Regions from separate parts of the Runella sp. genome, predicted to be linked through region 2. Evidence: riboswitches for the same ligand, from Rfam matches in the RefSeq annotation. Region 2 holds a riboswitch; the other holds the start of a gene.
The links. A riboswitch is a leader RNA that binds a small molecule or an ion and turns the genes downstream of it on or off. The one in region 2 is predicted to bind S-adenosylmethionine.
Positions count from the first base shown of each region.

Region 1: another riboswitch for S-adenosylmethionine. It lies ahead of ACQY73_RS33635 (homoserine O-acetyltransferase family protein); the one in region 2 lies ahead of ACQY73_RS13985 (YceI family protein).

Region 1 is NZ_OZ257252.1:7,924,293-7,928,507, reverse strand. It holds gene ACQY73_RS33655 (SDR family oxidoreductase) at 1-168, shown strand, start outside; gene ACQY73_RS33650 (hypothetical protein) at 196-540, shown strand; gene ACQY73_RS33645 (helix-turn-helix domain-containing protein) at 558-1,466, shown strand; gene ACQY73_RS33640 (DUF721 domain-containing protein) at 1,657-1,977, opposite strand; SAM riboswitch class I at 2,128-2,253, shown strand; gene ACQY73_RS33635 (homoserine O-acetyltransferase family protein) at 2,367-3,440, shown strand; gene ACQY73_RS33630 (aminopeptidase) at 3,472-4,215, shown strand, end outside.
Region 2 is NZ_OZ257252.1:3,275,586-3,279,800, forward strand. It holds gene ACQY73_RS13975 (cysteine desulfurase family protein) at 193-1,377, opposite strand; gene ACQY73_RS13980 (protein-disulfide reductase DsbD domain-containing protein) at 1,569-2,039, opposite strand; gene ACQY73_RS13985 (YceI family protein) at 2,149-2,775, opposite strand; SAM riboswitch class I at 2,957-3,053, opposite strand; gene ACQY73_RS13990 (SusC/RagA family TonB-linked outer membrane protein) at 3,983-4,215, shown strand, end outside.

The DNA.
Region 1 (4,215 bases), 3.5 Mb from region 2:
ATGGCTCCTGAAAAAATTGTAGAGACTGCCATCAAAGGAATGAAAAATGATAAGGACGAGATCTATCCCGGACCGGCAAAATTAATGCGGGTATTGAGCCGAATTGCTCCAAAATTTTTAATTAAGCAAGCAGGCAAAATGGGTGCTTCTTATATGTACGGAAAATAATTACTGCAACTTTAAAAATTTCTAAAAATGAAAATACTTAGCATCATACTTATTTTAGCATCTGCATTTCTAAGTATCAAGCACGGTTGGGATGCTTTTCAACCTGCCACCGCCGAACAGGCAAAAATGATGGCAAACCTTGGCATCACCAAATCTGTAATGCCCTATTTTGGTGTATTTTCCATCATTGTAGGATTGATGTTGTTCTTTCCTCAAACATTTTTTTTAAGTAACGTACTCAATGCGATTACTATCGTATTGATAATGGCGTTGTCGTTAAAAGCAGGAGATTATAAAATGGCATTGATAGAAATTCCTTTTTTGGCCATGCCACTGATTTTGATATGGTTGAAGTATCCGTTTAAATTTTAAAAAAATAACTTTGTATAATGGCAAATACACCACCCTACAGAATAAAATCCATTATCGAAGGGCATCGGATGATGGGGCTTGAAAAACCTCATCATCCGCTTATCAGCATTGTGGATGTATCTCAATTTAAAAATCATTCAGACATCAATGCGGTAATCTTTGATTTTTATGCTGTTTCGTTAAAGCGGGGCTGTAACAACTTGTTGTACGGACAACAGAAATATGATTTTGATGAAGGTTTGATGGCATTTATGTCACCAGGGCAAATATTGCGCGGCGAAGAAGGTGGAATACCTCCCAAGCTTCGAGGTTGGATGTTATTCATCCATCCCGATTTTTTGTGGAATACGCCACTTGCAAAAAAAATAAAACAGTACGAATACTTTGGTTATGCAACCAATGAAGCATTGTTTCTATCGGACAAAGAAGAAACACAAATAAACGGCATCATTGAAAATATAAGAGAAGAATATAAGGCCAATATTGACAAATTCAGTCAAGATGTAATCATTGCACAGTTAGAACTTTTGTTCACTTACGCACAAAGGTTTTACGAACGCCAATTTATCACCCGAAAAATTACCAACCATAAAATAGTAGAACGATTGGAAGCTGTTTTGACCGACTATTTCAATCATGAAAATTTACTTTCCAAAGGATTACCCAGCGTTCAATTTGTAGCCGACACACTCAATATGTCCAGTAAATATTTAGGCAGTTTATTGAAGCAATTAACAGGACAAACCACGCAACAACACATCCACGAAAAGCTGATTGAGAAAGCGAAAGAAAGGCTATCTACCACCGAATTATCGGTAAGTGAAATTTCTTATGAATTAGGTTTCGAACATTCCCAATCATTCAACAAATTATTTAAGACAAAAACCAAACAAAGTCCACTGGAATTTAGAGCGTCATTTAACTGACCGACAAAGCCCCACCTTCACAAAGTCAAAAAACGTTATACTTGCTAAGAATGACAGAAGAAATTACAGTACGTCCGGCAACCCAAGCCAATTTTTGGAAGTCGTCGAACTAAATCATGGTGCCGCTAAAGATTGTTTTGAATGATTCAGCAGATGTTGTTACAACCAAACTCATTAAAAGGCGCTATCATCAAATAAACACAATATCCGTGATCAACTCATACCCAAATGAGTCATTGAGCGATTGAATGAGTTTGCGTTTGGCGATCACCAACTCGTTGGCCAACGGAGCCGAATCCAGTCGTAAGAACAGAATCTTATCTTTTACATAAATATCAGAAGTACGGGAGGCGATCTCTTTTCCCACCAATTTTTCCCAGTAAACTTTCACCGAAGACTCATCAAACTGCGGGCGAAGACGATACATCTCCAGCATTTTGTTGATGGCCTCTCCCACAGTAGTTGCCCCCGGACGCCGAGCTGCGTTCTCTTTTTTAAAACGATAAACCATAATTTTGGGTAAAGTTTCCTACACAAAGCTACGATAAGGCGCAGAAATTTGGGTTACGCTAACGAGTTTTTTCTGAATTATTTTGGATTAAGCCCGTTGCGCCGTAATATTGCACCATCAAGTCAGTTGCTTCTCATACGCACAGCGATTGATTTATAAAGAAGGGGGGAGAGAATAGGCTCCGCGAACCTCTGGCAACCTGTTTCCAAATACACGAGATAAGGTGCTAATTCCTACCTAAGCGGTCGCAAAAACGACCCTCAGGGGATATAAATCGAAACATTCATGTTAAGATTCCCGGAAAAACGAATGCGCTTTCAGCGCTGAATACACGCTGTCACCTTTTTATTAAGGTGAGCCGGGCAAGTGCTATCCCTTTGATTTTGAAAATGAAAAGCAACAAAACCACTTTTAATTGTTTTTTACCCTTGGCCATTCATCTATTCAAATATCCTTATACGTTTCCATTGGAACTGGGCGGCGAATTATCGGGCTTTCAGTTGGCATACACTACTCATGGTACGCTCAATGCCGACGGCAGTAATGTTTTGTGGATCTGTCACGCCCTGACGGGAAGTTCTGACCCAACCGATTGGTGGGATGGTCTGGTCGGCCCGGGATTGTACTATGATCCCAAGCATTGGTTCATTGTCTGCGTAAATGTACTCGGCTCACATTACGGTTCTACCAATGCTTTGAGTATCAATGCCAAAACAAAGGAGCCTTACTACCGCACTTTTCCGGACATCTCTATTCGTGATAATATTTACGCGTTTGAATTGCTCCGCGAAGAGTTAGGGATTCAACGCATTCATACCTTAGTGGGAGGTTCGTTAGGCGGGCAACAAGCCTTGGAATGGGCTATCATCAAACCCGATTTGATCGAAAATCTGGTCTTGGTTGCCACAAACGCCCTTCACTCTCCGTGGGGAATTGCATTCAATGAATCTCAACGAATGGCCATCAAAGCCGACCCAACCTGGCAGGAAGCTCGCCCCGATGCGGGCATCGAAGGGATGAAAGTAGCGCGTTCGATTGCGCTGCTATCCTACCGCAATTACGATACCTACGACTTTACTCAAGCCCGTGACAGCAACGAACAAACCGATAATTTCCGTTCTGCAACGTATCAGCAATACCAAGGCGATAAATTAGCCAATCGATTCAATGCGTTTTCGTACTGGACGCTGTCGCGCACCATGGATCTGCACAATGTAGGCCGCAACCGCCCGAGCGTTACGTATGCCCTTTCACAAGTACGGGCGCATACATTGGTGGTTGGTATCAGTTCAGATATTTTATTTCAACCAAGTGAGCAGAAATTTTTGGCAAGACACATTCCCGACGCTGAATACCAAGAAATTGATTCCCTATATGGGCACGACGGCTTTCTGATCGAATACAAACAGTTGAAACAGATATTACAGGCTTGGTCGGCAAAAGCGGTTCCGCAGGGACGTTAGCCGTTTTCGCTCATTAACTTTCTTTATAACAATGCTCAAAAAAGTCCTTCTTGCCGTATTATTTGTATTGATCGTGCTCGGTATTTTTTATCGGGAACTGATCAGTTATGGGTTTATACAGGCCAAAGGACAACTTCATATTTTGTTCAACACTCGCCCGGTGGCTGAAGTTTTAAAAGACCCTACTCTCCCCGACTCACTCAAACAACGGCTGAAATTAATCGGCGAGATCAAACAGTTTGCGGTAGATTCGCTCGGATTGGATTCTTCCGGAAGTTATACCGAATTTTATGATCAGGGAGGAAAACCTATTTTATGGGTACTTACCGCTTGCGAAAAATTCAAAATGGCGCCCAAAGAATGGAGTTTCCCCATCATTGGCACCTTTGCCTACAAAGGTTTTTTTGATACAACACGGGCTCACATCGAAGAGAAAATTCTCAAAGACACGGGTTATGACACCCAAATCAATGAAGTGTCGGCGTGGAGTACACTGGGCTTTTTCAAAGATCCTGTTTTGTCTTCCATGCTATACCGAGGCGAAGGAAGCTTAGCCAATCTTATCATCCATGAAATGACGCACGGTACATTGTTCGTCAAAGATAATTTAGAGCTAAACGAAAATTTGGCCAGCTTCGTCGGGGACTATGGTGCGGTTCGTTTTATGAATGCCAAATACGGCAAAAATGCCCCTCAACTCGAACGGTATGAGTTTCGCAAGCAATACAATGACGCGCTGAGTCAACACATTGTACGCGGTGCCAACCAATTGGAC
Region 2 (4,215 bases):
CTAAATATTCTAAATGTTTCTTCAAAATCACTTTAAATTATTCACTTGAAGTTTGACCCCGGATGGGGCGGACGGCCGCTGTCGTCACATGTTTGTAGCAATGAAGCTTTTTCTACAAACGTCTGACCCCATCCGGGGTCAAACTTCAAGTGAATAATTTAGAGTAGCTACATATTCCGTAATACTCAATGCTTAACATTGAACAGGAATGCTTTGCTGTCTGCCAACGTAAACCTGCCGATCTGAATGGTAAATATTTTTGAGACTTTGCAGGATATAATCAACGTCAGCCGGCGTGTTGAATTTACTGAATGAAAAACGCACATTTTCCAGTTCAAGATTACTTTGCAGGGCCGTCAGCACGTGTGAATGGGAATGGTTAAGGTTTGAGCAGGCACTACCACCCGACACGGCAATCCCATATAGGTTCAATTGACTGACCAACGACTCCGCCGAATGTACATTGGGAAATGCAACATTGAGAATGTTGTACAAACTTTTGTCATTGGAGTCACTTTCTCCGTTAAATCTCACTTCTCCGGAAACAGCACTCGTCAAACGAGACAGAAGTCGATTTTTGATGAGTGTGATATGTTTTTGATTGACCTTCAGGTCGCGGTAGGCTATTTCCAACGCTTTAGCGAGTCCAACGATGCCCACTGTATTTTCCGTTCCCGGGCGAACACCTTTTTCCTGACCACCGCCATACACCAAAGATTTAAATCCGTGAGTTTCTCGAATATAGGTAAAACCAACGCCTTTGGGGCCGTGAAATTTATGGGCCGACCCAACTACAAAATCCACCGGAAGGGTTTGCAGATCAAACGGTATCTTTCCAATGGTTTGGGTGGTATCAGAAAGAAAAAGTGCCTTAAACGCCTGACACAATGCTCCGATGTGGTGAAGGTCATTCAGATTTCCAATTTCGTTGTTGGCGTGCATCAGGCTAACCAAACCCTTCAAAGGAAAACGCAAAAGTCGTTCCAAATGGTTGAAATCTATATTTCCCTTTTCATCCAAATTTACCAGACTTACCGTCAGTTTATTCGATTTTCCCAGTTGCGTCAACGTCTCTAAAATGGCTTTATGTTCAATTGGGCTGGTTATAATATGCTGAATACCATAAGATTCTATCACGCCCGAAAGCGTAATATTGAGTGCTTCGGTCGCTCCGGAAGTAAAGAAAATCTGACTTGGCTCGGTATTTAAATGCAGGGCGACAGATTCCCGTGCTTTATAGATAGCTTCGCGAACGGCCTGCCCGTAAAAATGTCCCGATGAAGGATTTCCGTAATAACGGGTTAAAAAAGGCATCATGGCCTCCAATACATCACGGTCGATGGCAGTGGTTGCGGCGTTGTCGCAGTATACGTTCATGGGCAGTCAATGTTAGACTTTCACTACCGATGAAAACAAAACATCACTTTCGTCTTCAACGGCAGGAAAAGGCATTTTCTGATGGTTGGAATTTTAGCTTGTTGATGTAGATAATGGCAGGAACAAACGCCTGTTGGCAGCTTCTGCAAAATCCAAAAATGATTGATTGTTACGGCCCAATGCCGTAACAATCAATTAATAAAATGAAACGTCTTTTGAAAAGGAATGCAAACCCCTTTTTTGTCATTACAGAGTTGTCCACGAATCGTCCCCGTGACATCGTAATTGATCTCTTCAATTCTGACTTTGGATCGAAATTCAGCTTTTTGCGTAAAATACGTTATCTGTGTTCCCCACGTTTTATCCACTTTTTTCAGGGGAGAAACCGCAGTGATCGCTTTGGTGACGGCAAACGAACCGTTTTCGGCAAATTCAAATGCCGTAGGTTGCGGCCCGATGTCCGCCTTAAAATCAGAAGAATAAAGCGACCAACCTTTTTCAATCTCCGCCAGAAAAATAATCTCAACCTCTTCTCCCTGATTGAATTGTTCATTGGCAAACTTGAATTGCCAATGGGTCACTTTATTGATATCCACTTCCTGTTGCGCGTTTGCAAACCAACAAATTGCGCACAGCAATAGCATTGTAGTGAGAATTTTCATAACATTAATCTATTGAAAATGAATAAAATACAAAACCAAAATTGGTAATTTCGAGGAGTCGCTTAACGAAAAAAAGTACCGTCGGGTCATTATGCCCGACGGTATCCCATCATTTCCCTGTTTTGGCAGCTTCATGTGCCGCATTGGCTACCAAATTGACATCTAACTGAAAATCATTTTCTATGGCTTTATCGCCCAGGTTTTCGAAGAAATTTGAGGAACGGAACTTGATATTGTACTTGGTACGATCCACCGCAATTTTTGCCTGAGCGGTCAGTCGTCCCTTGTCTGCTTTCACCACGGCCGGAAATTTCACCTCATTGGTAATTCCTTTTATGGTCAGTTTACCCGCAATTTCATAGTTATCGCCTCCTTTGGGCGTCACGGAAGTAATGGCAAAGTTGGCTTTGGGGAATTTGTCGACTGCAAAGAAATCATCGTTTTTCAAGTGCCCAACCAGTTTGGCGTTGTACTCCTTATCTGTCAGGTCCGTGACAGTCAGGCTTTTGACATCAATATCAAAATTTCCTGATTTCAGTTTATTATCCGACCACACAAGTGTACCACCGCTGACGGGCACTGTGCCGGAGTGCTCTCCCGTTACTTTTTTCCCCACCCACACCAATTTACTGTTTTGGGTATCGACCGTAAAGGTACTTTCGCCTTTTCCCGGCTTGGCTTGAACAAACCCTGTGGCAATGAGCATTGCAGTTGCGAATAATGTTGCTTTTTTCATGGTTAAAATACATTAAATGGTTGCCTGTTAATTAAAAATAGTTTATCTATAAATTATATATATTTAAAAAAATCAAAACAAACTTTTCTCAAATCTTCGGAAATACCGGCTTCTCCGGAAATTAAATAAAATCTATATCGCTCTGGGGCGGTACGTACTATGATCTGTGAAATTGAACTCAGATTTATCGTATGACTTAGGTTGGAGCACCTTGCCGGTGGTTGGCAGGTTGCCGGAAGTTCTCAGAGCCTACTCTCTCCCTTCACTCGTTATAAATCTTTTTTAGGTTTACCCGGCAATGGTGGTTATCTGCCCGAACGAATAGTAGTAAACCAAAATCTCTTTTTTCTCTACTGACTTAATTCCAATGCAAAGGAATGACGAAAAAATGGAATGTTCCAAACTTTTTCTTACTTTTTTTTGAAAATCGAATAAATTGGAAATTTCCTATAGTCTATTGGTTATTAGGATATTATACCATTGGAATGAAATAACTGCAACTTCAAATGGAGCGTTTTCTTTTTTTTCTGACTAAAAAGCCTCTTTTTAATACTATGCCTGTTTTAAATATAATATAAGTAAGTTTTTTTAATAAAAATCAATTAATATACTCAATCTATAGTCTAATTTATATCCTACAATTATACCTATTTTAGGGTATTTTATATTAAAAAAATTAAATTTTTTGCTTGCTATTTCAGAAATGACTCTCTAACATTGCAGCATCAAATAATACATACCTATATAAGTTTAGCTTATACGCATTTTCGTACCTGAAAATTAACGACAGGCACAACTACTGTCAGCCAATTTGTAAACCACCTGCAAAAAGTCTGAATTCGAGTGAATGCTTTTACGTAACACTAAGACGCTTGACACCTCGATTGTAAACCATTCGGCTATCTAATCTAAAAGAACTGATTACCGGCGCATCGTATGGACGATCAACCCTAAAATGTAATTGTCTAAGGCAAATCAAATTGTTTAGAACTATTTCAATGATAATATATAAATTCTATGGATTAAAAAATAAACCCAACAGTAACCGAACAAAAGAACTCACTGGCTAAGTTCTTCCAACTGAGAAGCATTGCAGAAGCAAACAAATACCATCAATTCACTTCATGAACTTTATTCCAACTCCAAAAGGCTTTTCAATATATGGAAAGGCTTCCAAAAATCAGCATCAAAATAAACCGTCATTAGTATGAAAATCAGACAATTACCTATCGTTATTCTTTTACTTTTTGGGACAGGTGTCTCAGCAATTGCCCAGTTAAAGGCGATTTCGGGAACTATAAAAGACAAAGAAGCGGGCGGGCCTTTGCCCGGCGTTTCGGTCATCATCAAAGGAACCACTACCGGGACCATCTCAGATCAGGAGGGAAAATTTAAACTCAATGCCTCAGAAAACGCAACCCTCATTTTTTCTTTTATTGG